Regions from separate parts of the Deinococcus betulae genome, predicted to be linked through region 1. Evidence: riboswitches for the same ligand, from Rfam matches in the RefSeq annotation. Region 1 holds a riboswitch; the other holds the start of a gene.

Region 1 (14,093 bases):
CTCACGGCGGCCCTGAGCCTGGGGCCCGTGCTGCTGCCGCGTCCACAAGCGCCAACGGTCACGCGCACGTCCCTGCCGCCCGTGACCGCGCCGCAGAGCACCGAGCCGCCCACCTACCCCACCACCGCCAGCGTTCAGCCGCTGATTTCGGGCCGGGTCAATCTGAACACGGCGTCGCCAGAGCAGTTAGAAGCCCTGCCCAAAGTGGGGCCAGCACTGGCGGGGCGCATTCTGGCCGGGCGGCCCTACCGGTCGCTGGCCGACCTGGACGCCGTGAAAGGCATCGGGCCAGCGGCCCTGAAAGCCCTAACGCCCCTGGTGACGTTCTGAGCGGGGCCACCCTGCCGGCCGCAGCGCGGCCCAGCACCAGCGCGCCGGCCCGCGCCGGCCGACTGGCCTGGCCGCTGCCGGCCCTGCTGGGCGCCATCGGCGGCATTCTGCTGGCCCTGGGCCACGGCTGGGGCGCGGCGGTGCTGGGCCTGGGCGCGGGGCTGGCGGTCTGGGACGCCCGCCCACTGCTGGCAGGGCTGGCGCTGGTGGGCGGCGCGGCCGGATGGTGGGCCGCCACCACAGCCCTGAACCGTCCCGAGCCCCTGACACCCTGGCTGGGGGCGCAGGTCACGCTGCGCGGCGAGTGGGACGGCCAGTTTCTGACCTTGCAGGCGCCGCGCGCCCGCGTGGCGCTGGCGCCCAAACCCACCCAGGGACCGGGGCAGCTGGAGGTGGCTGGCCGACTGGTGATCCCCGAGGGCCGCCGCACGCCCGGCGGCTTTGACCAGGCGGCGTGGCTGCGCTCTCAGGGCGGCCTGTTCGTGCCCGCACCCGGCGCGGTGCTGGTGGCGGCCAGGGTGCAGCGGCACGTCCCGGAAGGCGGCCTGCGCGGCTGGTTTCGCCGGGGGCTGACGGCAGGCCTCTCGGGGCAGCAGGCCGCGCTGATGCAGGCGGTGGAACTGGGCGACCGGGGCGACATCGGCCGCGAGAGCTTTGGAGACGGTACAGAAGTCAGGGACGCCTTTAACCGTGCGGGGCTGGCGCACCTGATGGCGCTGTCGGGACAGAACGTCGCCCTGATTACCGGCGTGCTGGTCTGGCTGCTGATTCGCGCGGGCGCCGCTCCTGCGTGGCGTTACGGTCTGCCCGCCGCGCTGCTGGCGCCCTACCTGCTGCTGCTGGTGCAGCCGTCGCCCAGCATCACGCGGGCGGTCATCATGGGCGCGGCGGTGCTGCTGGGCCTGACCGCCGGGCGCGGACGGCCCGACCCCCTGGCCCTGATCTCGCTGGCGGCGCTGGCCTGCCTGCTGCTGTTTCCGCTGTGGCTACTGGACGTGGGCTTTCAGCTGTCGTTTCTAGCGGTGCTGGCCCTGACCCAGACCGAGCGCGTGGCCGCCCGCCTGCCCGCGCGCTGGCCCCGCTGGCTGAAACTGGCGCTGGTCGCCACGGTTCTGGCCGAGCTGGGCACCCTGCCAGTGGTGGCCGGCACCTTTGGGCAGATTCCGGTGGTGGGCCTGCCCGCCAATCTAGTAGCCGGGGCCATCATGGCGGCGCTGGTGCCACTAGGCTTTCTGGCCGGTCTGCTGGGGCCGCTGGCCGCGCCCGTCAACCTGCTGACAGGACCTCTGGCCTCGGCGCTGCTGGCGGTGGCCGAAACCTTTGGCCGCGCGCCCGTGCTGACCTGGGGCAGCATCGGCGCGGCGGGGGTGGTGGCTTACGCAACCGCACTGGGGGCCGGCTGGCTGTGGCTGATGAACCGCGTCCGGCTGGAGGTGGCGCTGGGCACTGTCCTTGCGGGCCTGCTGCTGACCGCCCTACCGGGCTGGCTGGCCCCGGCGCGCGAGGTGGTGTATCTGGATGTCGGGCAGGGCGACAGCACCCTGATTCGCCTGCCGGGCCTGACCATGCTGATTGACGCGGGCGGTTCGGTGGGCAGCGACTACGATGTGGGCGGCCGCACCGTTGTGCCGGCCCTGCGGGCACTGGGAGTCCGCAAGATTGACGTGCTGGTCGCTTCGCACGCCGATACCGACCATATCGAAGGGGTGCCGGCCGTGCTGCGCGCCCTGCCGGTGGGCGAGCTGTGGATTGGGCACCACAAACGCGGCGACCCTGTGCTGGACGCCGTGCTGGCCGAAGCCCAGGCCCAGGGCGTCCCCGTGCGCGAGGTGCGGCGCGGGGACCGCGTGCAGGCGGCGGGCGCGGCCCTGACGGTGTTGTGGCCAGCCGGGCAGGGCTGGCACCCCGAAGACAACGAGAACAGCGTGGCCCTGACCCTGGAATCGGGCGCCTGGCGCGCGGCGTTTCTGGGCGACCTGAACCAGCAGGGCGAGGTGCTGGCCAGCCCCGGCAACCTGGATGTCCTCAAAGCGCCCCACCACGGCAGCCGCTACTCCACCGGCGAGGCGCTGCTGGCCCAGGCCACCCCCGCCGACACCGTGCTGAGCGTGGGACGCAATACCTACGGCCACCCTCACCCCGACGTGCTGGCGCGGCTGGCACAGGCCCAGTCCAGGGTGTGGCGCACCGATCAGGTGGGGACCATTCGGTGGGCGATTCCGTAGGGCAGGAAAGAAGAATCGATTAGAAAAGGGAGCGCAGGCCGTCCCAGCCGTCGACCAGTTCCGTGAAGCGGGCAGCGCCGTGCAGGTGGGCATCAAGAACACTGGGGAGCCACGGCAGCACATCGGGGGGCAGGCGGTCTGGGGCAAACCAGGCCACCTCAGAGGTTTTGTCCAGAGGCCGAGCTTCCCCTGCCCAGGTCCGGGCCAGGAAAAACACGTCCAGGCCCTGCGTACCGTCCAGGTCGTAGCGGCAGGCGCCCAGGCAGGTCAGGGCGTCTGGGTGAACCACCAAGCCCACCTCTTCCAGCGTCTCGCGGGCTGCCGTCTGGGCCAGACCCTCGCCCCGTTCCACCCGCCCGCCCGGCAGCCCCCAGAGGCCGTGGGCATACGAGGACCCGTCGCGGCGGCCCAGCAAGAGGCGCCCGGCCCCGTCCTGCACCGCCAGCCACGCCACCAGCTGAAAGCTCATGCCAGGCCACCCAGCGCGCGTACCTGGCGCACGTCCCGCAACTGTTCTGTAACGGGCACGCCCCACGCCAGGTGGGCCTCCAGAACGGCGGGCAGCCAGGGCAGGCACTTCGATGGGAGCGCCGACGGCAGAACCCAGGCAACGGCCGAGGTCTTGTGCAGCGGCTGTGGCTCACCTGTCCACTGGCGAGCCAGAAAGAGAAAATCGGTGCCCTGCGCGCCGTCCACCTCGTAACGGCGCACGCCCAGGACCGACAGGACCTGCGGGTGCAGCGTCAGCCCAGTTTCTTCCCGGACCTCGCGCGCCGCCGCTTCGGGGAGGCCCTCGCCGGGTTCGACCTGCCCGCCTGGCAGCCCCCACAGCCCGTGCCCGTACACTGACCCGTCTCGCCGCCCCAGCAGCACGCGGCCCCCAGCGTCTTGAAGCACTGTCCACACCAGCAGATTGCGCATCATGCCTCAGGGTGACACGCCAGACGCGCCCTTCTGGCCTAGCATCAGGGCAATGAGCTGCATTCTGCGCGTCTACGGCTACTTTGATGTGACCGCTTTTCTGGCCGAAACCGCGTTTGCCTCACATTGGGTGTGGCGGGAAGGCGACCTGCTGGGGCGCCCACCCCGTCCTGTAGGAGACTCTGGCTTTCTGCTGGCAACCAGTCAGGCCGAATTTGACCAGCCAGGCCAACAAATTGAGGATACCATCCTTTTCCTAGAGACGCACCACGCCAGCCTGCTGGCCCTGCACCAGCGGCTGACAGCCACAGACCCCACGCTGAACCATAGCGACATGGAACTGGACTTTGGGATCGAGGACCGCGTCGGCATGCTGGACGAAAAGGGCCGTGAGATCGTGCACCAGTCTGACCATTTTCCGGCGGCACTGATTCGGCTGGCGGGTGAGGTAGGCCTCAGCCTGAGCGTCTCCCGTTACCCCCGAACGCTGCCGGAAGACGAAGACCTCTGACGCCTGACAGGAGCCGCCCGCTCTGCCCTGGGGAGACGGCACAGCCCTCACTTCCGTTGACACCGCAGGCTATGCCCCCCCCTCTGCTCTCTCTGCTGCGCAGCTTTTCAGGGCGCTCGAAGACAACCCTCAGGCGCACTGACTCCCCCTGTGCGTTCTGCGCTATCCTCGCGGGTGCGTCACCGGGGGTGCCGAACCGAAGCAGGTTTGGCTGAGACTTACCCCAGGAACCTGATCCGGGTCATTCCGGCGGAGGGAGCGTGACCGGCCCCGCCCTGCATACTGGCGGCGGCCCCCGCTTCCCCTCGTGACGCGAGGGGACTTTTTTATGCGTAGAACACTACTGACCGCTCTGCTGCTGGGGGGGGCTGCCCAGGCCCAGACCACCCTGACCGTCATCACCCACGACTCCTTTGACGTGGATAAGAAGCTGGTGGCGGCGTTCGAGACCGCCAATGGGGCGAAGGTTCGCTTCATCAAGGGCGGCGACGCGGGCGAACTCCTAAACCGCCTGATTCTGACCCGCCGCGCCCCGATTGCTGACGTGGTCTATGGCCTGGACAACAGCCTGCTGCCGCGTGCCCGCCAGGCCGGGATTCTCGAAGCCTACACGTCACCTGCGCTGGCCAAGGTGCCAGCCGCCTACCGTCTGGACGACGCTGGCCTGCTGAACACCGTGGACTACGGATTTGTGGCCCTGAACTACGACCGCGCGTGGTTCGAGAAAGCGGGCCTGGCCCTGCCCAAGAACCTGGACGACCTGAAAACGCTGGCCTACGCGAAGCTGACCGTGGTGCAAAGTCCGGCGACCAGCAGCCCTGGCCTGGCCTTTTTGCTCGCCACGGTCAACCACTACGGCGAGGCGGGGGCCTGGCAGTGGTGGCGCGCGGCCCGTGCCGGCGGCATGAAGGTTACGCGCGGCTGGAGCGACGCCTACTACAAGGACTTCACCAGAAACGGCGGTAAATACCCCATCGTGCTGTCCTACGCCAGCAGCCCCGCCGCCGAGGTGTTTTACGCCGACGGCTTTAATCCTGCCAAATTGCCGGCCCAGGCCCCGACAGGCAACCTCTTTCTGCCCGGCAGCACATTCACCCAGCTTGAAGGCGTGGGCGTCCTGAAGGGCAGCAAGCAGGCCGCCCTGGCCCGTAAGTTCGTGGACTTCATGCTGAGTAGCCCCGTGCAAGCGGACCTGCCCACCCGGATGTGGATTTACCCCGCCGTCCAGGGCACGCCCCTGAATCCAGTGTTCAAGTTTGCCCAGGCACCGAAAGCCGAGGCCATCAAGCCCGCCGTGACGGCCAACCCGCAGCGGCTGGTGGACGCCTGGGTGACGCAGGTGCTGAGGGCGAGGTAAGGCGGACGGGTAGCGGTGTGGGGGGTGAGATGTCGCTTGCTTGCCCCACCCCCCATCCCCAGAGGGGACGGGAGAGCAACGTTGGCACTGGGGAGGGGTTGACTGGCGCGGCGGAAGAGAGTTGTCTTTCTACGCGGTGGACGCCGTGGCACACCTGTCGCCCATCGCCTCACGCCCGCGCGCTGCGCGCACGACGGCTTCCGTTGCTGGCCCTGGGATGGTGGCAGGTGAGGACGCTTAAGGCGCGAGATTCTACTGTTGAAAGGCGCTCAAGCAACAGCTTCTTTTTCAAAGTCGAACCTCTGGGCCGCACCAAGACCCCTTGCCCCAATCCCGCCCAGGTCCAGACGAGGCCAGACCCATGACCAAGTTGAGCAGACCCACCAACGTCAGTAGACACCCTGGCCGAGCGCAGCGCTGCTCGCCCTGTCATCAGGTTCCAGGCGCATCAGTCAAATCAGCAGCAACGTGCAGGCCGCCCTGCGCGGCGAAGTCGTCCCCCTTTGTGGGCTGGGGAGTGAGGCACACGCACAGAGCAACTGGTTGCCCATGACCCGTCTCACTTCCTTTCTGCTCACCCTGCCAGGCCTCCTCTTCGTCACCCTCTGCCTGGCCCTGCCCCTCGCCCGCACCATGCTCGAAGGCGGCGTGACCCTGGCCGTCTGGGCCGACCCCTATTTCCAGGGCCGCCTGCTGTGGACGCTGGCCCAGGCCGTCACCACGGCTGGTCTGGCCCTGCTGCTGGGCGTGCCGCTGGCTTTTTTGCTGGCCCGCTTTCAACTGCGCGGCCAGCAGACCTTTCTGCGCCTGCTGCTGCTGCCTTTCGTCACGCCCACGCTGGTCGCCGTGCTGGGGCTCTCGGCGCTGCTGGGGCCGCAAGGTTGGGTCACGCGCCTGACCGGCCTGGACCTCAGCGACACGCCCCTGCTGCTGGTGCTGGGCAACCTCTTTTTCAATCTGCCGGTGATGGTGCGCCTGAGCTACGCCAGCTTTGCGCGGGTGCCGGCCGGCCTGCTGGGGGCGGCGCGCAGCCTGGGCGCCAGCGCAAGGCGTGCGGCGTGGGACATTGCCCTGCCACTGGCCCTGCCAGGGGTGCTGGCCGGAGCCGTGCTGGTCTTTCTGTATTCCGCCCTGAGCTTTGGCCTGCCCCTGGCGCTGGGGGGCGAGCGCTACGCCACGCTGGAGGTCGAGATTTACACCCTGACCGCCCTGCAACTGCGGCTGCCCGAGGCCAGCGCGCTGATTGTGGGGCAGCTGGGCCTGACGCTGCTGGCCACCTGGACCTACGTGCGCCTGACGCGCGGCGGCGTGGGCGTGTCGGCGGCAGCCCGGCCCCCCGCACGCGGCGCCGCCCGGCTGGCCCTGCTGGGCCTGGGGGGCCTGACGGTCCTGATCTGTTTTGCGCCGCTGCTGGCTGTGGTGGCGCGCGGCCTGCTGGGCACAGGCGGCCCCACCCTGTCCTACTGGCAGGGCGTACTGGCCGACGACACCACCCCGCTGCTGGCCTGGAACACCATGCGCTTTGGCCTGATGGCTCTGGCCGGGGCCACAGTGCTGGGGGGGCTGTACGCGCTGGGGGCGTGGCAGGCCCGGTCACGGGTGCTTGACCTCGTTTCGCTGCTGCCACTGATGGTCTCGCCGGTCAGTCTGGCGGTGGGCTACCTGCTGGCCTATCCGGCGCTGGCCGCCAGCCTGCCGCTGCTGATCGCGGCCTATACCCTGCTGGCCTGGCCGCTGGTGGTGCGCTCGGTGCTGCCGGCCCTGCGCGCCATTCCGCCCCGGCTACACGAAGCGGCGCGGTCACTGGGCGCCAGCAGTGCGGCGGCTTTCCGCACCGTCACCTGGCCGCTGGCGGCGCCCGCCCTGCGCGGCGGCGGCGCACTGGCCCTGGCCACGGTGCTGGGTGAATTTGGCGCGACCCTGGTGCTGACCCGCCCCGAATGGGCCACCCTCAGCACCGGCCTGTATGACCGCCTGGGCCGCCCCGGCGAGCGGAATCTGGGCGAGGCGTGTGCGCTGGCCACCCTGCTGCTGGTCCTGGCCGGGCTGGCCTTTACCCTGCTGGACGGCGGCGAAGGCGAGGTGACCTAGGATGCAGGAGCCCATGACCGCCCCCGCCCTGACCCTCAGCAGCCTTCACAAAGCCTTTGGCCCCGTCCAGGCCGTGCAGGACGTGTCCCTGACTGTTCAGTCTAGCGAAACAGTGGCGCTGCTGGGGCCGTCGGGCTGCGGCAAGAGCACGGTGCTGCGACTGGTCGCTGGACTGGACCGGCCTGACAGCGGCGCCGTGCAGATTGGCGGCCAGGACGTGACCGCTCGCCCCCCCGAAGCCCGCCGGGTGGGCCTGGTGTTTCAGGACTACGCCCTCTTTCCGCACCTGAGCGTGCTGGACAACGTGGCATATGGCCCCCGCGTTCGCGGCGCCCCGCGCGCCCAGGCCCAGCGCCGCGCCCAGGAAGCTCTGGCGCTGGTCGAATTGACGGGGCTGGAGGCCCGCCGCCCCGCCCAGCTGTCCGGCGGGCAGGCGCAGCGGGCGGCACTGGCCCGCGCCCTGGCCACCGACGCGCCCCTGCTGCTGCTGGACGAACCGATGTCCAACCTCGACGAGCGCCTGCGCGCCGAGCTGCGGGCCAGCCTGCGGGCGCTGTTTGCGCGGGTGGGGGCAGGCGTGTTGCTGGTCACCCACGACCAGCGCGAGGCGCGCGCGCTGGCCAGCCGCGTAGCAGTGATGCGGGCCGGGCAGCTGATCCAGACAGGCCCGGCCGAGGCGGTGTTCACGGCCCCGGCCACCGCCTGGGTCGCTGCCTTTCTGGGCGAAGCCAACCTGCTGCCCGCTGGGCCTGGCCAGGTGCGCCATATCCCTGAAACGGCCCTGCACCTGGGGGCAGGCGAGGCGTGGCCAGCGGTGGCCGCCCCAGCCGGCGAGGGCGGCACGCCCGTCACCGTGACCCACCCCCTTGGCCCGCTGCACCTGACCCTCAGTCCGCGTGAGGCGACACTGCTGGAGGGCGGCAGGTTGCGCCTGACGGTGGACGACGCGCAGGTGCGCCTGCTGCCCGACGACCGGGAGGGCGCGTGATTGCCTGGATTCTGGTGGGGGGCCGCCTCATCCTTTCGCCCCTGCTGGGCATGCTGCCGCGCCCAGACCTCGTGATCGCGGCGGATGGCGGCGCGCGCCACGCGGCCCTGCTGGGGGTCCCAGTGGACACCTGGGTGGGCGACTTCGATTCCTCGGAAGGGGTGCACATCAGCGCGCCGCGAGAAGTTCACCCCACCGCCAAGAACGCCACCGACGCCGAACTGGCTGTACAGGCCGCCCGCAGCCGCGGCGCCACCGAACTGGTCGTTCTGGGCGCCTTTGGGGGCCGCTTCGACCACGCCCTGGCCCTGGCCCTGGGCGCTGCGCGCCTGACCGGCGAGGGCCTGCGCGTCACCCTGACCAGCGGCGATGAATGGGGCTGGCCGCTCCTTCCCGGCTCTCCCCTGTCGCTGGCCCTGCCCCCCGGCGCCACCCTGAGCGTGCTAGCACTGACCGAGCTGCGCGCCCTGACCCTGCGCGGCGTGCGCTGGCCCCTGACGGGCGCCAATGTCCCCCTGGGCAGCGGCTGGACCGTCAGTAATGAGGTCCAGGAAGAGCGGGTCACCGCCGAACTGGGCGCGGGCCTCGCCCTGCTGACCCTCCTTCCCGACACAGAAGAGGAGCCGCGCTAGGGCCGCTCCTCTTTTCTCCCTGCTCAGCTCAGGGACACGCCTCCACCCCGGCCCGCGTGCCGCGCGTGAACCGGCAGCCATACGCCGCCTCGGCGACCACGCTGGGGGTGGTCACGTCGTCGCCGGCGGGTTTGGCCCCGCCCGCTTCCCACTTCACCAGGTCGGTAAAGGCTTCGACCAGTTCGGCCGGCGTAAATTCGCAGTGGCCGGCGGCGCGCACGGCCCGCTGCACCAGGCGTTCGCCATTGCCAGCCGCATTCACCGCGGCGCGGTACAGCTGCTGGTGCTTGAACGGCACGTAAAAGTCGCCCGTGGTGTGGACGGTCAGCACCGGCACGCTGATGTCGCCGTTCACACGCGGCAGGAAGCGCACGGTGCCGGGGCGGGCCGGGTTGGGGTCGGCGGCGGGCGTCACGCGCAGGATGCCGGCGTTAAATGTCTTCTCGGCCTCGGTGGGGACCGCGCCCGGTGTCCAGCGGTAGGTGGTGCCCGCGTTGCCGTAGAGGTTGCGCGGCAAGATGCCCATCACAGTGCCGTCGGCGCCGCCCGTGCTCAGGACGGCCTGCTGCCACTGGGCGGTGCGGAAGCCCAGATCAAAGACCGGCCGCGCCCCGCCGGTCAGGTTGCGGGCAATCTCGCGCAGTTTGGCGCCCTGCGTGGCGTTCTCCTGCCACAGCGCGCCGCCCACGCTGCTGAAAGTGGCGGCCAGAATATCGGGCAGCAGCGCCCGGTAGGTGTCCTGGCCCTGGGGAAAGGTTTTGGGCCCCAGGCCGGCCAGTTGCGCGGCCACCAGCGGATAGTCACCCAGCCACTGAAACTCGTACTCCTCGTCCATCACGCCGCACAGAGGCAGGGCGGCGGCGTAAGCCGTCTTGTTCTTTGCCGTAGCCTGCGTTTCCTTTTCCACGGCGGCGCCGGCCACGTGCCCGCCCATACTGACGCCCACAATCAGGGTCTTTTTTCGGCGCGGCGTACTTGCCGCCCGTCAGGGACACAAAGGCGTTTGCCAGCGCATTGGTGTCTTCCACCCCCGCCTGCACGTCGTAGGAGTTGGCGCTGTACGAACTGGCGGCCCAGGCGTACCCCTGACTCAGCCACAGGGCGCGCAGGGGCGGCGCCTGCACACGCAAGTCTTTGCCTTCGCCCGCATAGCCGTGGGCGTACATCACCAGCTGGCCGTTCCAGTTGGCCGGGACCTCAAGGGCGTAACTGGCCTCGCCGTGCAGACCTGGCAGCTTGCCCTGATACAGGTCAGCGCCGGGCTGGGCACTCAGCGCAGGCACAATGGCCGTAAAGGTACGGCTGTCGTGCAGGCGCGTTTCGGTGGGCAGGGGCACGGGCTGGGTGCGGGTACAGGCACTCAGGGCCAGGGCCGAGAGCAGAGCGGCAGAGACGCGCATGAAGGAACCTCCGGGGCTGAGGACGAATTGAACTGGGTTTAAAGATTGGAACGCCGCGATGATAGCGCCCGGAACCTCCCGCCGCCCAGCCTCGTACAGTGCAGGCATGAGACAGGTTGGGATGGGCGGGCGTGGACGAGGACTGGGCTGCGGGTGTCTGGGCTGCGGCGGCAGCGCCCTGCTGGTGGTGGCCCTGTTGGGCGGCCTGGCGTGGTTTTTCGTGATTCAGCCGGCCCGGTCGTTTCTGGCCGGATGGCAGGGGCCGGCGCAGACCCAAACGCAGCCGCCGTCCGGTCAGGCACAGCCCCCCGGGGGCGCCACCTCCACCGGCACCGCGAATGCCGCCCTGACGCGCCAAGACGTGCAGCAGTTCGTGCGGGTGCGCCGCAAGGTGCGCGACGCCCTGGGGTCGTCGTTTACCGGCGTACAGACGGTCTGGACCGACGTGCAGAACGGCCAGAATCCCAACGTCTTGCAGATGCTGGGCGTGCTGCGTGAGGTGGGCAGCAGCGTGGGAGCCGCGCGCCAGGCCCAGGCGGCGGCGCTGAGCAGCGAAGGCATGAGCGCCGAGCGCTACGCCCAGGTGCGCGCCGGAGTCAACCGCGCGCTGGGCCTTCCCAATGTGGACTTTGCGCAGGCGGCCCAGGCCTTGCAAAGCGGACAGGTGCCTGACCTGAACAGCACGGTGCAGTCGGGCACCGCCCAGGAGCGGGCGCTGGTGGAGCCCTTCCGCCGCGAACTGACCGCCACGGCCGCCGCAGGACTGCTGGGGCTGTAGGTCAACCCGGCCTCTCTTCCCCCCTGGTGCTGGTATGCCAGGGGGCTTTTCTGTATCGGCTTCTCTAGGCCTATGATGACCAGAGGCCCAGCTGCTGCGGCGCTGGCCCCCGCCCCGTTCCTTTCTGCTGTTCCGAGGAGGCACACATGACCCGATTTCACCGCTCGCTGAGGGCCGCCGCACTGCTGGGGGCCGCGCTGGGAGGCGGCGTGCTGGCCGCCGCAACCCTCAAATCCTTCTCGATGGACGCCGAAAACGCTTCGGGCAGCGAGAAGTACGTCATCACCGGTAAGGCGCCTGGGACCTATGAGGCCGATACCTTTTTCAAACGGCTCGAAGACGACGACCGCGACGTGACCATGAAATTCCGCGTGGCCAGCACCCTCGTCACCTACGACGTGGCGGCCCCGCGCAAGGTGCTGCGCAGCGTGAAGACCTCCACCCGGCAGCTGCTGGTGCTGGACACGCAGGGCAACTCCAGTTTCTCGGAGCGCTACCACCTGGGGATGTCGGTGGCGGCCAAAGGGGTTCCTGGCCGCTTTGTCTTCTGCGAGGCCAGCGCCGACACGCTGGCGCCCATGACCGAAGCCATCGCCATCTGCGACTCGCTGACCGTCAAGAAGAAGTAATACGGACGCCGATTCAATCGTTTGCAACAACGGTTTGATCCGAGCAGGGCGGGTTCCGGGCGTGGAGTTTGCGAGCCAGTTCTGTTCTGATGTATCAACCGAACAGACGGAACCCGTATCAGGCGAATTCCGGCGCCTCTGTGGGCCAGCAAGGCCACCCGGTCGGCTCCATAGATAAAGGCAGAGGAGCAGACGGGGCCGGGCGTGACACACTGGGGCGCTTTTGATGGGCCCCTGGAGTCGCCTGAGCATCAGCAGAGCTAACGCACAGGGCCGGGGCCAACTGTTGCCCACCTTGCGCCTGACGGGTTGCCGCTTCCGCTAAGGTGAGCGGCATGACCACTGACCTTCTGGCGGTGCCTGCGGCCACCACGCGCTCTGAGGCGCTGTTTGCGCGGGCGCGGGCCGTCACACCCGGCGGGGTGAACAGCCCGGTGCGGGCCTTTCGCAGCGTGGGCGGCACCCCGCGCTTTATCGCCAAGGCCGACGGCGCCTACCTGACCGACGCCGACGGCACGCGCTACCTCGATTACATCGGGTCGTGGGGACCGATGATTCTGGGGCACAACCACTCGGCGGTGCGCGAAGCGGTGGCCGAAGCCCTGCCCCTGGGCACCAGTTACGGCGCCCCCAGCGAGCGCGAGGTGCTGCTGGCCGAACTGGTCACGCGCCTGACCGGCGCCGAGCGGGTGCGCTTCGTCAGCTCTGGCACCGAGGCCACCATGAGCGCCCTGCGCCTGGCACGCGGCTTTACTGGCCGCAAGTACACCGTGAAATTCCGGGGCAATTACCACGGCCACGCCGACGGCCTGCTGGTTGAGGCGGGCAGCGGCCTGCTGACGAACGCCGACACCCTGGGCGCGGCGGCCCCCAGCAGCGCGGGCGTGCCCGAGGACTACGCCCGCCTGACCCTGGTGAGCGAATACAACGACCCGGCGGCCCTCGACGCCCTGATGGCCGCGCGCGGTGACGAGATCGCCGCTGTCATTTTTGAGCCGGTGGTGGGCAACGCCGGGGTGCTGATTCCCACCCCTGACTTCCTGGCCGCGCTGCACCGCGTGAAGGACCGGGGCGCGCTGCTGATTGCCGATGAGGTGATGACGGGCTTTCGCCTGTCGCTGCGCGGCGCCACCGGCCTGCTGGGCCTGGAACCCGACCTCACCTGCTGGGGCAAGATTATCGGCGGCGGCCTGCCGGTGGGCGCTTACGGCGGCCGGGCCGAGGTGATGGATTTCGTCTCGCCGCAGGGGCCGGTGTATCAGGCCGGGACCCTCAGCGGCAATCCTCTGGCGATGGCCGCCGGACTGGCGACCCTGAAGACGCTGGAAGCCGATCCTGGGCTATATGCCCGGCTGGACGCCTACACGGCGGCGCTGGCAGGGGGCCTGCGGGCGGCGGCCCAGGAGGCGGGCGTGGCGATCAGCATCAACCACGTGGGCAGCATGCTCACGGCCTTTCATCAGGGGGTGCCGGACGGGTCTATTCGCACCTACACCGACGCGGCGCGCAGCGACACTGCCGCCTTCGCCCACTGGTTCCAGGGTCTGCTGGCGCGCGGCGTGTACTGGGCGCCCAGCCAGTTTGAGAGCATCTTTGTCAGTGCCGCCCACGGCGACGAGGAACTGGGCCTGACCCTGGAAGCCGCGCAGGCCGCCTACGCCAGCCTGGGAGCCAGCGCATGACCCTGCGAATCTCTGTCCCCCAGATTCGGCAGGTGCTGACCGACCACAAGGTCATCGCGGTGGTCGGATTTCATCACGACTCCATGCGCCCGGCCTACTACGTTCCCGAATACATGCACCGCCAGGGCTACACGGTCATTCCAGTCAATCCGGCGCTGGCCGGGCGGGGTCAAAGCTACTTCGGCCACAAGGCGGTGGCCACCCTGGCCGAACTGGACGTGCCCGTAGACATCGTGGATGTCTTTCGCCGCAGCGACAAGGTGCATGAGCATCTGGACGACATCCTGGCCATGACGCCGCTGCCGAAGGTGGTGTGGCTGCAACTGGGCATCCGCGACGATGCCACAGCCCAGGCCCTGACGGCGCGCGGGATTGATGTGGTGCAGGACCGCTGCCTGCTGGCCGATCACCGGGCGCTGCTCTAAGCGTGGCCGATCTTCTGGTGGTGGGGGCGGGGCTGGCCGGGCTGGCCTGCGCGCGCGACGCCGAGGCGGCCGGCCTGCATGTCCTGCTACTGGACAAGAGCCGGGGGGTCTCGGGCCGGGCGGC
Region 2 (14,093 bases), on a different contig from region 1:
CACCACCTGCTCGGGCGGCAGCGGCCACGCGCCGCGCACCCCGCAGGTGTTCTGGGCAGTGATCAGGGTCAGCACGCTGGTGCCGTACACCCCGTAGGCCTCGAAGGTCTTCAGGTCAGCCTGAATCCCGGCGCCGCCCCCCGAATCGGACCCGGCGATGGTCAGGGCTACCGGCACCGTCATGCGCGCACCCCCGCCTGCACCAACGTCAGCACCTGCTGGGCGGTAACCGGGGCCAGCAGGGCGCCGTGCCGCCCGTGCCCTGTAGCCACCACCACGCCCGGCAACGTTGGATGCGGCCCGACCAGCGGCTGCCCGCTGGCGGTGACAGGCCGCAGGCCCACCAGGGCCGTGGCGCGGCCTGTGGCGGCGCCCGGCACCAGTTGGCGGGCCACCCCGCGCAGCCAGCGGGCGGCGTGCTCGTCCGGGGTAACGCGCCACGACGCGCGGGAGGTCGCGCCCACATAGACCCCGTCCGGGCGGGTCAGGGCGTAGCGGGCAAATCCGCGTGCGGGCGGGCCGTACACTGCCCCGCAGTTCAGCGCAGAAGCCAGCCGCAGCGCCTGTCCCTGCACCGCCCGCACCCTCACCCCGAAGGCGGCGCTCCAGACTCCGGCGGCCAGCACCACAGTCGGCGCAGTCCAGTGGCCCTGGTCGGTCACGACCCCCACTCCACGTGGCCCTGGCGTCAGCGCCAGCACGCGCGCCGGAAGCACCGGCACGTGGCAGCGGGCCGCGCCGACCACCGACGGTGGGTGCAAGGAGCCTTCGCCGGGGGTGACCTGGGCCGGCCCTTCTGTCTGGAGGCGTCTCACCCCTTCACGAAAAAAGACCGGCTGGCCACTGACTGCTTCGAGGCGCTGCGCCAGGCGGGGCCAGCGCCGCAGACTTTCCTGGGCGCCGGTCCAGAGAGGACTCTGCCGCAGGCCCTCACCGTCTGGGGTCAGCAGCCCGGCCGCCGCGCGCCACGCCGCCCCCGGTCGCCCGGCATCCAGCACCAGCACGTCGGCCCCGGCCTGACGCAGCGTAAAGGCGACCAGCGCGCCTATCAGCCCGCCGCCCACCACGATGACCTCGGGCGGCCCTGTTCGCGTGCCGGACGCAGAAGAAGCTGCGGGCATCAGAGCGGCACCTCCGGGTCGGGCAGGCGGGGCACGCCCTGCACCGGACTGCTGGGGCTGGCGTGGGCGCGCGGCGCCATGCGTCCGGCCAGAAACGCCGCGCGCCCGGCCTGCACCCCCAGCGCAAAAGCGTGGGCCATGGCCACCGGGTCGCGGGCTTCGGCGATAGCGGTATTGACCAGCACCGCGTCGGCCCCCAGTTCCAGTGCCTGTGCGGCGTCGCTGGGTACGCCCAGGCCAGCGTCCACCACCACGGGCACGCCGGCGCCGTCCAGCACAGTCGTCAGCAGGTCCGGGGTGCGCAGGCCCCGTCCTGTGCCAATCGGACTGGCCAGGGGCATCACCGCCGCGCAGCCCGCCGCTTCCAGGGCGCGCGCTAGGACAGCGTCAGGCTGCACGTAGGGCAGCACCACGAACCCGTCAGCCGCCAGTTCCTCGGCGGCGCGCAGGGTGGCTACCGGGTCCGGCAGCAGCCAGCGGGCGTCAGGGATAACCTCCAACTTCACCCAGGGTGTCCCGGTGGCGGCGCGGGCCAGGCGGGCCACCCGCACGGCCTCGGCAGCGGTGCGGCAGCCCGCCGTGTTGGGCAGCAGTTGCAGGTGGTCCCAGTTCAGCGCGTCCAGCAGGCCGTCGTGGCCGGGGGCCCGCAGTTCGACCCGCCGAATGGCCACCGTGACAATCTGGGTGCCGCTGGCCTCCAGGGCGCCGCGCATCACCTCAAAGTCTGTGAATTTCCCAGTGCCCAGCATCAGGCGCGAGGTAAAGGTGCGGCCACCCAGCCTCAAGATGTCCGGTGACATCAGCCGCCACCCAGGATGCGGACAATCTCGACGACATCCCCTTCGTGCAGGGCGCGGTCTGGAATCCGGGCACCGGGGTAAAAGTCGTCGTTGACGGCCACCGCCACGCGCGCCGGGTCAATGTTCAGGGCATGCAGCAGCGCGGGCAGACTCAGGCCAGGGGTCAGGGGATAGGGGTCGCCGTTTACCCGCATGGGGTCACCGCCGGGCGCCGCAGGGCCGCGCGCAGGTCGGCCGCCGCCTGGGCGGGGTCAGGGGCGTCCAGCACCGCGCGCACCACGGCCACCCGGCGGGCCCCGGCCGCCAGCACGCCGGGCAGGGTACAGGCGTCAATGCCCCCGATGGCGTACCAGGGCACCTGGGGCCGCAGCGCCGCCACCTGCCGCAGGTACGCCAGGCCGGCCGCCGCGCGTCCCGGCTTGGTGGGTGTGGCGTACACCGGCCCGGCCGCAATATAGGCGGGCGCCTGGGTCAGGGCCCGCCCAGCCTGCGCGGCCGTGTGGGTGCTCAGGCCGACCAGCAGCCCCGGCGCCAGCCCATGTGCCCAGGCGGGGGGCAAGTCGCCCTGGCCCAGATGCACGCCGTCGGCGCCGCAGGCCACCGCCACATCCACCCGGTCATTGATAAACAGCGGCACGCCGCGCGCCTGCGCCTGGTCGGCCAGCCGGGCGCCCAGGGCCATATAGGGCCGGGCCTCCCAGTCCTTGCAGCGCAGTTGCAGGATCTCCACCCCGCCGTCCAGCGCGGCGGCCACCCGCGCCAGAAACTCGGCCTCGGGCTGGTCGGGGCGCGGCGTGGCCACCAGGTAGAGGCGGCCCAGGGGACCGGTCCAGGGTTCTGGGGGCCGAAGGTTTGAGCCCGTGCCGGCCGCCAATTCTTTCGGTTCCTGCTGCCCCAGTGCCCCTGCGTTCCGGTCTCTCCTCTGTGGTTCAGTCATCGGCGCCCACCTCCACATACAACTTGCTGCCGCGCGCCCGGAATTCCTGGGCTTTGGCTTCCAGGCCTGCCAGCACCTCCGGGGCGCGCAGGTCGTGACTGAGCTTCATGGAGCAGAACTGTGGCCCGCACATGGAGCAGAAGTGGGCCGTTTTGGCCGCGTCGGCGGGCAGCGTTTCGTCGTGCAGCGCGCGGGCCTTCTGCGGGTCCAGGCCCAGGGCAAACTGGTCTTCCCAGCGGAACTCAAAGCGGGCCTTGCTCAGGGCGTTGTCGCGGGCCTGGGCGCCGGGGTGGCCTTTGGCGAGGTCGGCGGCGTGCGCGGCGATGCGGTAGGCGATGACCCCGTCGCGCACGTCCTGGCGGTCCGGCAGCCCCAGATGTTCTTTTGGGGTGACATAGCACAACATGGCGGTGCCGTACCACGCGATCTGCGCCGCGCCGATGGCCGAGGTGATGTGGTCGTAGCCCGGCGCGATATCGGTGGTCAGCGGCCCCAGGGTATAGAAGGGGGCCTCGTGGCAGACCTCCAACTGGCGGGTCATGTTTTCCCGAATCAGCTGCATGGGGACGTGGCCCGGCCCCTCAATCATGGTCTGCACACCACGTTTCCAGGCCACCTGTGTCAGCTCGCCCAGCGTGTCCAGTTCGGCAAACTGCGCGGCGTCGTTGGCGTCTTCCACACTGCCGGGACGCAGGCCGTCGCCCAGACTGAAGGTGATGTCGTAGGCGGCCAGCAGCTCGCACATCTCGGCAAAATGGGTGTACAGGAAGTTTTCCTGGTGATGGGCCAGACACCATTTGGCCAGGATGCTGCCCCCGCGCGAGACGATCCCGGTGCGGCGGCGCGCGGTCAGCGGCAGGTGCGCCAGCCGCACGCCGGCATGAACAGTCATGTAATCCACGCCCTGCTCGGCCTGCTCTATTAGAGTGTCGCGGTAAAGGTCCCAGGTCAGTTCCTCAGCCACGCCGCCCACCTTCTCAAGCGCCTGATAGATGGGCACGGTGCCCACTGGCACGGCGCTGCTGCGCAAAATCCACTCGCGGGTGGGGTGGATGTGGCGGCCAGTCGAGAGGTCCATCACCGTGTCGGCGCCCCAGCGGGTGGCCCAGATCATCTTGCCCACCTCTTCCTCTATAGAACTGGTGACGATGCTGGTGCCCAGGTTGGCGTTCACCTTGACCCGGAAGTTGCGGCCGATGATGGTGGGTTCCAGTTCGGGGTGGTTGATGTTGGCAGGAATCACTGCCCGGCCCCGCGCCACCTCCGAGCGCACGAATTCCGGGGTGATCTCGCGCGGAATCCCGGCTCCAAACGCCTCGCCTGGATGCTGGTGGGTCAGGTCAAAGCCTTCGTCTTGCCGCAGGTTCTCGCGCAGGGCCACAAATTCCATTTCTGGGGTAATTTCGCCCCGGCGCGCCGCCTGAAGCTGGGTGATGGCCTCGCCTGGCCGCGCCCGCCGGGGGGCCGGCACTGCCGGAAAGGGAAGAGGACCGCTGCGGTCCAGGTCGGGATGAGAGCGGCCAGGTTGTGCTGCCAGACGCGGGTCATGGGCCAGCCAGGGGCGCGCGTGGGTCAGGCCAGCGCGCAGGTCCACCGTGGCAGCGGCGTCGGTGTAAGGGCCGCTGGTATCGGGCACCAGCAGCGGTGGATTGGGCCGCGTGCGGGTCAGTGCGCCGACCCGTTCCAGGGTGGGCGACTGATGAATCCGCCGCGCTGGCACGCGCACGTCGGGGTGCAGATGACCGCGCAGATATACCTTTTCGCTGCTGGGAAAGGGCGTGGTCAGGTCGGGGTCCAGGGCCAGGGGAGGTGGGGTGAGGTCGGGCCGCAGGGTGGTTGTCATTGAGTACTCCGGGGAAGGCGGCAATAAGAAAGCGCCGCCGGGCGCCTGTGGGCGAACGGTTAGGGATGAGGCTGGCATCAAGCCGCCTGCGTTAACCCGCTGACGCGGGTAACATGAAGTGCTTTGGGTCTACAAAACGACAACGCCCCCCTCACGCGTTCGGAGGGGGGCAAAACCACAACTGCGGCCTGGCACCCGTCACGCTCCCTCCGCTGGTGTGAACCAGATCAGGTTCCTAGGGTTAGGCCGCTGCGGCCCTCTCAGCCGTTCTGATGAGAACGGCACCCCTGGTGACTGCGGCGAGTCTACACGGTTTGGCAGGTGGTGGCGTGGGAACCAGCGTGCAGAGAGGGGCTGTCCTCTCGACTGGGTCCAAAACGGGTGATGTTACAGCCGGCCTGCAAGCGTTCCTTGATGGCAACGCACAGGGGCGCTCAGCAGCGTGGTCGTTCTGTGGTGGCCATCCTGTTTGTCCTGCACGCCAGCATAGGCCGCTGAGTCGGCGTCTGGATTCGGGGGCTTGGTCGAGAGTTGCCCTGCCTGGCTGCAGCCACAGTGTCGTCCTGGCGTTCTCTGGCGGCACTCGGGCGCGGCGTCTCGTAAGCACCAGAATCGCTGGCCGCTCTATCTCGGCACTGGGCTCAGTGGATGGCGGTTCATGTCCTTGTACAGCAGGTATTTGGTCCAGTCGCGGCCCAGCGCCCCGTACCACTGCGGGCAGTGGGCGCCCATCCAGATCACGTCACCCGTGACCACGGGGTAGTAGGTGTCTTGCAACTTATACAGGCCTTCACCAGCCAGCATCAGCAGGCCGTGTTCCATGTAATGAATCTCGGTGTAAGGCAGCGTGGCGCCGGGCGCAAAGCTCATGGTGCTGACCATGAAGTCAAAGCGCGGGTCGTCCGGCAGCAGTTTGCGGGCCAGCAGGCGCTCGTCGCCTTCAAAGGGCGTGCCGGGAGTATCGCGCTCGTTGCCCCAGCAGACCCCAGGCCCAGGGGGACTGGCCGCCGTCTCATACGGTTTTTCATAGACGGCCACGCGGGCCGCCTCCAGGGCTGTCAGGGTATGAGGGGTGCCCGCCGGTACAAACAGATAGTCAGCTTCGTGCAGGGTCCGGGTTTCGCCGTCCACTGTCGCGTCCACCGTCCCACTCAGGACAAAGGCAAAGCGCTGATGGCCGTGTGCCGATGCCTGTGCGGTCGCCCCGGCTGGCATCTCGGCCGTGAACTGCACGAAGCGTGCCCCCAGGCCTATGACCGGCGCGATGTGCAGCACCACCGCGCTGCCGGGCCACTCAGCCAGGGCGGTGCGCACAAAGGTCTCGGGGGTCAGGACCGCGTGAGAGGGCTGCAAAGCGGAACGGGTGACGCCCAGGTGCTTCATATGGTCTCCACGAGAATCAGTTCAGAGCAGCCGTGACGCCAGAGGGCAACAACTGTTGGGCGTGAGGCGGATTGCCCCCTAAATGTCTGGGCGCTGCACGCACCAGATAGATGTCGTGTCATACCGACTCTGATTGAACCGTTTGCAAAAACGATGAAATCCGACCAGAGGGAGGAAGGAGCAAAGCGGGTTCCGGGCGTGGAGTTGGCCAATCGGTTCTCTCCCGATTTGTAAACGAAACAGATGGAATCCTTCTCATACGTCTCCAGTGGGGGTGAGCAGGCGCCCGCGCACCTCACCGTCAAAGTGCGCGCCGCTCGCCGTCCAGCGGTACACCGGCTGCCCACGCAGATAGGTGGCGTGAACGCGCCCCCGGAAGGCCTCTCCCCGGTATGGGTTGGCCTGATGGCGGTCGTGCAGTTCGGTCAGAGAGAAGTCTTCGTCCAGCTGCACCAGGGCAAAATCGGCGTCGGCGCCCACGGTCAGCGCGCCCTTGCCCCGCAGGCCAAAACGCCGCGCCGGATTCAGGGCCGTCACTGCCGCAATCAGTTCCAGCGGCACGCCGCGCGTCCAGTGACCGTTCAGCAGCACATTCAGCGTGGACTGCGCGCCGCTGATGCCTCCCCACAGCGCAAAAAAATCATCCCCGGTCTTCAGTTCGGATGGGGCGGGCGAGTGGTCTGAGCCCACCGTGTCTATCTGCCCGGCTTTGAGTGCGGTCCACAGCGCTTCGCGGGTGGCCGCGTCACGCAGGGGTGGGGCACACTTGAGTAGCGGCCCGGCGCGCTCGGCGTCCTCGGCCGTGAAGTGCAGGTAGTGGGGGCAGGTCTCGGCGGTCACGTCCACGCCGCGCGCGCGCGCCTCCGCGGCCAGCACCACGGCCCGCGCGGTCGACAGGTGAACGAGGTGCAGCGCCGCCCCCGTGTCCTCGGCGTACAGCAGCGCGCGCGACACGGCCTCGGCCTCCGTGATGGGGGGGCGAGAGGCGAGGTAGTCGCGCACCCCCTGCCCGCCGGCCTGCCGCGCGGCCTGGGTCAGCGAACGGGTAAAGGCGTCGCTCTCGGCGTGGGTGGCCACCACGCGGCCCAGCCGGCGCGCAGCCTGCATGCCGGCGTACAGGGTGGCGTCGTCGGCCGCCGGGAACTCGTCCAGGCCGCTGTGACTCATAAACGCCTTGAACCCGACCACGCCGCAGGCCGCCAACTCGTCCAGATCGTCCAGATTCAGCGGGGTCAGGCCGCCCCACAGCCCAAAATCCAGGCGCGAGCGGGCCTGTCCTGCCGCCCGCTTGGCCTCAAAGGCGGCGCGGTTCAGAACAGGCGGACTGGAATTAAGGGGCATGTCCAGCAGGCTGGTCGCGCCGCCAGCGGCCAGCGCCCTGGTGCCTGTGTCGAAGCCTTCCCAGTGGGTGCGGCCCGGCTCGTTCAGATGGACATGGGCGTCCACCACGCCAGGAAAGATATGGAGCCCCGCCGCATTAATCTCCTGATGGGCGGGGGCGTAAATCTCCAGCGCCAGGGTGACAATCTGGCCGCCCTCCACGCCCAGGTCGGCGCGCAGCGGGCCAGCGGGCGTGACCAGCGTGCCGCCGCGCAGCAGCAGGTCCAGCGTCATGGCTGGCCCCCAGTGTCAGCAGCCAGCCCCTGCACAAAGCGCACGCCCACCCGCAGGGCGGCTTCTACGTCCTCTGGCATCACGGTTTCGTCGGGGTGGTGGCTCAGGGCGTTTGGTGAGCGCAGAAACAACATGGCGGCCGGCATTCGCCCCGCCAGGATCATGGCGTCGTGGCCCGCGCCGCTGGGCAGATCAGGAACGCTCAGCCCCTCCTCAGCCGCCGCGCGGCGCAGCCGGGTCTGAAGCTCCCCGTCCATGGGCACCGCCGGCTGGGTCATCTTCTCGGTGACGGTCAGAGTCACGCCGCGTTCTCTGGCCAAGCAGTGGGCGTCGGCCAGCAGGGCCGTCAGGGCTGCCTGGCGCACCTCGTCGCGTTCGTGGCGGATGTCGAGGGTGGCCTGCGCCGAACCCGGAATCACGTTGATGGCCCCAGGCTGGGCGCTCAGCATTCCCACCGTGGCCACCAGCCCCGGCGTGGTGCGCGCCCGGTCCTCGGCGGCGACCACAAACCGCGCGGCGGCGGCCAGCGCGTCGCGGCGGTGCGGCATGGGGGTGGTGCCGGCGTGGGCTGCCTGCCCGGTCCACTCCAGCAGCAGTCGACTCTGCCCCGCAATGGCTGTGACGATGCCCAGACTGGCCCCGGCCGCCTGTAGCACCGGCCCCTGCTCGATATGGAATTCCAGAAACCCCAGACTCTGGCCCGTGACGGCGGCCTCAGGCAACTGGGTAAGGTCCAGGCCGTAGGTGCTCAGGGCTTCGGCCACGCTGATCCCCTGGGCGTCCACGAGGGGCAGCAACTCGTCCAGGGTGCCCACCAGCGCCCGGCTGCCAATGAACGGCACACCGTAGCGCACCCCTTCCTCCTCGCTGAAGGCCAGCAGTTCGAGCGCAAAGGGCAGCGGCGCGTCCCGCAGCGCCTCGGCGACAGCGAAGGCCAGCGTCACGCCCAGTACGCCGTCGTAAGCCCCCGCATTGGGCACCGTGTCCACATGCGAGCCCAGGTAGAGGGTGGGGGCGTCAGGGCCTGGCCCCTCGCGCCGGGCCCGCAGGTTGCCAGCGGCGTCGCCGCGCACACTCAGGCCCAAGGCCTGCGCCCAGGCGGTCAGGTACGCGGTCACGTCGCGGCTTGGGGGGCACAGGAAGGTGCGCGTAATCTCACCTGGCGTCTCGGTAAAGCGCGCCAGGTCGGCGCAGGCCAGGAGGGCGCGGCGGGCCAGGGCAGTCAGGTCAGCGGTCAAGGGCTTCCTCCGGTGGGTGGGGCGTCAATCCCAGGCGCTGCGCCTCCTGCGGAAAGTACGCGGGCGCAGTGGGGGAGAGAACAAGGTGGTCCAGCAGCCGGGCTTCTGGCGCGGTGTCTGGGCAGAGGCGGCGGCGCAGGGCCAGATAGGTCTCGGGCCTGAGGCGAGCGCCGTCTGCTAACGGCGCCTGGGCCCGCACCCACTGCCACAGCAGGGCGCGGGCCAGTTCGGCGGTGGCGGTGTCTTCAAGGCGCCCGTGCCGGAGCACCACTCCACGTCCCTCAAACCAGGCCCGGAACACGTCCAGCGCCAGGCCAGCGGTGTCCTGCACCTCGCTCAGCGGCAGGGGGCCAGGGTCGGGGAGAGTTAACAGGCGCTCAGGGGTGACAGGTACGGCAGAAGCCAGTTCGGCGGGCTGAGCCAGTCCCTCACGCACGGCGCTCAGAAGTTCGGGCAGGCCCGCCCAGGCGGCCACGAACCCCTGGCGGGCTTCACGGGCCTTGTCCGCGCGCACCGCGCTCAGGGCCGGTGCCGCCGGGTCGGCTGGATCGGGCGCCAGCGCAGCGGTGCCGCCCACCGCCTGCGCCCCGCGCCGCCGACAGACTTCGGCCAACCCCTGCGCATAAGCTTCTAGGGCGTCTGCGTCCATGCCCAGCCGGGCGCGCGCGGGCAAAGGGCCAGCGCGGCCTGCCCCGACATGCTTGACCAGGCTGAACACATAGTCCCAGCGCCCCGCGTTTAGCCCATAGGCCCAAGTGCGCAGGGTGTGCAGCAAGGCGTCGGCACCCAGCAGCCCCGGCCAGGTTTCAATTTGCAGGCAGACCCGCAGGGTGCCGGGCTTCAGGGCCAGGTGCGTTTCGCAGAGGCGCAGGGCGTCGGCCCAGACTTCGGCCTGGGCGACCGTTTCCAGCTTGGGCAGGTACAGGTGCGGTGCCCGGCCGGGGTGCGCGGTCAGCAGGGCGGCCAGGTCACACAGCGCCGCTCGCGCTGGCTGGCCGTTCCAGGTAAGGGCCGGTTCGCAGGCGTACAGGGCGCGGGGCCGCGCCAGCAGCGGCACGGGAGCCGCCAGTGCTGCTGGCAGGGCGCTATACGCCGCTGCCACGTTCGCGCGGGTGGGCGAGAAAGTGTCGTCGAAGTCCAGCACCACGGCGTCGGCTCCGGCCGCCAGGGCCGCGTGTAGCGCGCCGAGGTCACTGGCCTCCACGATAAGTTCGGCGCGGCCAGGGTGCAGGTCAGGTGGTATGGGGGCCGCGTGGTAGTCAGGAGGGGCGGGTGCCAAGACTTCTCCTTCGTCCAGCCCCGCCCAGCGGCCCGCCAGTTCAGCGTGCAGCCGCGCGGCCAGCGTTCGCGCCGCCCCTGGCAGCAGGCCGCTCAGGGCCGCCTCCTTCTGTTCATGCGCCGCAGCATACAGCGGCCTTCCGCCGCACTGTGGGGCGACAGCAAATCCTTCAACTGAATATGTGGCGGCCCGGCTGCGCCTACCCCGCGCCGCCCAGCCGCGCCGAGATGCGCGTAGCCGCCGCGTGCGCCGCCGCCAGAAAGCGCGGCACCTCGCCTGGCGTCAGGCGCGAGGTCGGGGCCGAGACACTCAGGGCCGCCGTCACCTGGGCCCCAGCGCCGCGTACCGGCACCGCCACGCAGCGCACGCCCAGTTCACGTTCCTGGTCGTCCAGGGCGTAGCCGTCGGCGCGCACCGCCGTCAGGGAGGCCAGCACCGCGTCTGGGCTGGTGAAGGTGTGGGGTGTGAAAGCGGTCAGTGCAGTCTGGGCCAGGGCCAGGCGCGCTTCCTCATCGGAACGGCTGGCCAGGAGCACCTTGCCCACTCCGGACGCGTGGAGCGGCGCCCCCGCGCCGGGCTGTGTGAACATCCGGACCAGTTGCGGTCCCTCCACCTGATGCACGTAAGCGGCCGTCCAGCCGCCCCCCCCGGAAGGGCGCAGCACCGCCAGGTTGGCGCTCTCGCCCAGCTCGGCCACCAGGGCGCGCATCTCGGGGTCGGCGGCGGCAATCAGGGCCTGCGCGGCGTCAAAGGCCGCCCCCACCTGAAAGGCCCGCAGGCCAATGCGGAACAGCCCCGAAGCCTCGTCCCAGTCCACGAAGCCCTGCTGCCGTAAGGTTTCAAGGAGGCGGTATGCCGTGCTGACCGACAGGCCAGAAGCGCGCGCCACCGCGCTGAGGGGCGCCTGACGCAGGCCAGCCAGCGCCCACAACACGCCCAGGCCCCGTTCCAGGGTACGGACGCTGCCCGGCGCCTCGGCGCCACGTGTCCGCCCACTGCGGGGGCGCGCGGCCCCGTCGCCTGCCCCGCTCAGGCCAGCGCCTCGTAGCCGGGCAGGGTCAGAAAGTCCATCAGCGGTGACTGGGTGGCCGTGGTGCGGAACAGCCGCGCGGCGTCTTCAAAGGCGGCGCCCAGCTTCGCCACCTCGTCGTCGTACAGGGCGTCAAACAGCTTGGGCGTCAGGGGACGGCCGTCGTCCAGCGTCACGCCGTGGTGGCGCCACTGCCACAGCTGCGCCCGCGAAATCTCGGCGGTGGCGGCGTCTTCCATCAGGTTGTGCAGCGGCACCGCGCCCGCTCCGCGCAGCCACGCCGCCAGGTACTGCACACCCACATTCACGTTCAGACGCACACCTGCCTCGGTGACGGTGCCGTCCGGCGGTGTCAGGAGGTCGGCAGCCGTGACCCTCAGCTCCTGCTGCTTGCCGCTGTCAATCTGGTTGGGCGCCGGCATCAGGCGGTCAAAAACCTCGGTGGCCAGTTCCACCATGCCGGGGTGGGCGACCCAGGTGCCGTCGTGGCCGTTCAGGGCCTCGCGCTCCTTGTCCACCCTCACCTGCTCGAAGGCCGCGCGGTTTTTCTCCTCGTCGCCCTTGACCGGGATGAAGGCGCTCATCCCGCCAATAGCCGGGGCGCCGCGTTTGTGGCAGGTCTGAATGGCCAGCTTGGAGTAGGCCGTCATCATCGGCACCGCCATCGTGACCTTGGCGCGGTCGGGCAGCAGGCGGCCCCCATGCGCGCGCAGCTTCTTGATGTAGCTAAAGATGTAATCCCAGCGCCCGCAGTTCAGGCCCGCCGAATGCTCGCGCAGCTCATACAGGATCTCGTCCATCTCGAAGGCCGCCAAAATGGTCTCGATCAGGACAGTAGCCTTGATGGTGCCGCGCGGCAGCCCCAGCGCCTCCTGTGCGTACAGGAACACGTCGTTCCACAGCCGCGCCTCGTGGTGGGATTCCAGCTTGGGGAGGTAGAAGTACGGTCCACTGCCGCGCGCCAGCAGTTCCCGCGCGTTGTGCCAGAAGTACAGCCCGAAATCGAAGAAGGCCCCGTATAGGGTCTCTCCGTCCACCTGCACATGCTTTTCCGGCAGATGCCAGCCGCGCGGGCGCACGAGCAGAACGGCCGTGCGGTCATTCAGGCGGTAGCTTTTGCCGCCGGTGTCCAGACTGATGGTGTGCCGCACGGCGTCGCGCAGGTTGACCTGCCCGCTGACCACGTTGTCCCAGGTGGGGCTGCTGGCGTCCTCGAAATCGGCCATGAACATGCGCGCGCCGCTGTTCAGCGCATTGATAATCATTTTGCGGTCCACTGGCCCCGTGATTTCCACGCGGCGGTCATGCAGGTCAGCGGGCAGCGGCGCAATGCGCCAGTCGCCTGCCCGGATGGATGCCGTCTCGGGTAGAAAGTCAGGCAGTTCGCCGGCGTCCAGTCGTACCTGCCGCGCCTCGCGCTCGGCCATCAGGGCGCGCCGCCGTCCCTCAAAGCGGCGGTGCAACTCGGCCACAAAAGCTAGTGCTTCAGGGGTCAACAGGTCACGCTGGGCGTCCCTCACAGGGGCGGTCATAGTCAGGCCGGGCGGCAAGGTCTGGGTCATCGGGCACTCCTGAATGGCTGGAAAAGAACTATAATTTTCAACTGACGAACTTGATTTCTATTGTACGGAAAATTGAGAGTAAGAAAGCTTAGCCCCGTTCCTGCTTCAGGAACAGGTGACAAAGTGATGATCCAAGCTATGGGCCGCAAGTCAGAGCGTGTTGGTTGCGGCCTGACTACTGGTCTTCGGCGGTCTGTAACACTGCCTTCTTGCGTCCTGCCTGAACGCTTGATGCTGTGTGCCTTGAGAATGGCCAGGGTTGTCTCTTCATCTCATGCCTGCTGCTCTTTCCGAGAAGACGATTGCCACCGAGTAGAAAGCCGAGTTGAGGGTCACTCTCTTTCAGATCGGTGCCGAATCCGCATAACCCTGAAGAAAGGGCCGCAAGTAAAGGGCGGTGTGGCGGCCTTTGTGGGTCGCAGTCTGCGTGAAGAGACTGTGCATGGCGGGCGTCGGCAGGTGCTGGTCTGGCCAGGTGCTGAGCAGCGTCTGGATCAGCGCCCGGTACGCGGCGGGGTCATCCCCCTGCGACTTGAGCCAGGTTTCCACCCGCCGGACCGTTTCATGAAGCGGCAGCAGTGGGGTGGGAAACGCGCAGGCCACCATCAGTTCACGCACGTCTCCGGTGACTGGATCTATACGCAGCCCGATGCCAGAGCGGCTCTTCCGGGCCAGCCCCGCCCGGATCAGCCCCGGAATTTCCAGTTTCAAGACCTCTGGTCTAGCGGGCAGGTCCGTCAGAGACAACAGGGTCTCGATTAGGGCGGGCCGCCAGCCGTGCAGTTCGTAATACAGCTTGCAGGCCACCTGACCCTGCCCTGCCAGGGCAAACCCCACCTCCTGGGGAAAGCCAGCCTGGCCAAGCAGGTCCAGCATGCGCCGCAGGCGGTCAGAGACTGCAAAGCCCGCAGCGTCCAGCGCGGCGTCAATTCTTGCTCGGCCCCCGCCCAGGGCCCGGTGCAGGGTATTCAGGTAGATTTTCAGGGCCGGCGCCTGCACAGTCTCGGCCGACGACAGCACCTGATTCACGCCGCCCCAGACGGTGAAGCGCGTTCCATCCGGCGCAGCGTTCATGGGGTCGGTCAGGATCCGCAGGGCTGGCCAGAGGCGCGCCCAGCCTGCCTGAAAGCCCAGGTGAGCGGCCACGTCTTCCAGAACGCGCAGCCCGCTCTGGGTCCGGGCGGGCGGCGGCAGAAAGGGGTCACCGACCTCTGCGGCGTACCGCAGCGCCGCTGGCACCTGAGGGCCGGTGACGCAGGAGAACTCCAGCGGCAGCCCCCCAGACA

Evidence for each region. Region 1 has a riboswitch for thiamine pyrophosphate ahead of K7W42_RS19080 (thiamine ABC transporter substrate-binding protein). Riboswitches for the same ligand answer to the same signal wherever they lie in the genome.
Region 2: linked by a shared signal. The riboswitch ahead of thiC (phosphomethylpyrimidine synthase ThiC) and the one ahead of K7W42_RS19080 (thiamine ABC transporter substrate-binding protein) in region 1 are both predicted to bind thiamine pyrophosphate.

What each region holds. Positions count from the first base shown of each region.
Region 1 covers NZ_JAIQXU010000032.1:33,795-47,887, forward strand. Annotated here, with positions in the region: gene K7W42_RS19055 (ComEA family DNA-binding protein) at 1-330, shown strand, start outside; gene K7W42_RS19060 (DNA internalization-related competence protein ComEC/Rec2) at 471-2,555, shown strand; gene K7W42_RS19065 (NUDIX domain-containing protein) at 2,575-3,024, opposite strand; gene K7W42_RS19070 (NUDIX domain-containing protein) at 3,021-3,479, opposite strand; gene K7W42_RS19075 (hypothetical protein) at 3,529-3,987, shown strand; TPP riboswitch at 4,162-4,263, shown strand; gene K7W42_RS19080 (thiamine ABC transporter substrate-binding protein) at 4,316-5,344, shown strand; gene K7W42_RS19085 (ABC transporter permease) at 5,894-7,435, shown strand; gene K7W42_RS19090 (ABC transporter ATP-binding protein) at 7,449-8,423, shown strand; gene K7W42_RS19095 (thiamine diphosphokinase) at 8,420-9,055, shown strand; gene K7W42_RS19100 (hypothetical protein) at 9,084-9,977, opposite strand; gene K7W42_RS19105 (hypothetical protein) at 10,562-11,233, shown strand; gene K7W42_RS19110 (hypothetical protein) at 11,380-11,862, shown strand; gene hemL (glutamate-1-semialdehyde 2,1-aminomutase) at 12,198-13,544, shown strand; gene K7W42_RS19120 (CoA-binding protein) at 13,541-13,969, shown strand; gene K7W42_RS19125 (NAD(P)/FAD-dependent oxidoreductase) at 13,972-14,093, shown strand, end outside.
Region 2 covers NZ_JAIQXU010000002.1:235,751-249,843, reverse strand. Annotated here, with positions in the region: gene thiD (bifunctional hydroxymethylpyrimidine kinase/phosphomethylpyrimidine kinase) at 1-183, opposite strand, end outside; gene K7W42_RS03465 (NAD(P)/FAD-dependent oxidoreductase) at 180-1,121, opposite strand; gene K7W42_RS03460 (thiazole synthase) at 1,121-1,921, opposite strand; gene thiS (sulfur carrier protein ThiS) at 1,921-2,115, opposite strand; gene thiE (thiamine phosphate synthase) at 2,106-2,858, opposite strand; gene thiC (phosphomethylpyrimidine synthase ThiC) at 2,851-4,701, opposite strand; TPP riboswitch at 4,888-5,000, opposite strand; gene allE ((S)-ureidoglycine aminohydrolase) at 5,326-6,084, opposite strand; gene K7W42_RS03435 (allantoinase) at 6,340-7,698, opposite strand; gene K7W42_RS03430 (allantoate amidohydrolase) at 7,695-8,936, opposite strand; gene K7W42_RS03425 (aldolase/citrate lyase/malate synthase family protein) at 8,926-10,215, opposite strand; gene K7W42_RS03420 (IclR family transcriptional regulator) at 10,415-11,248, opposite strand; gene aceB (malate synthase A) at 11,245-12,807, opposite strand; gene K7W42_RS03410 (prenyltransferase/squalene oxidase repeat-containing protein) at 13,150-14,093, opposite strand, start outside.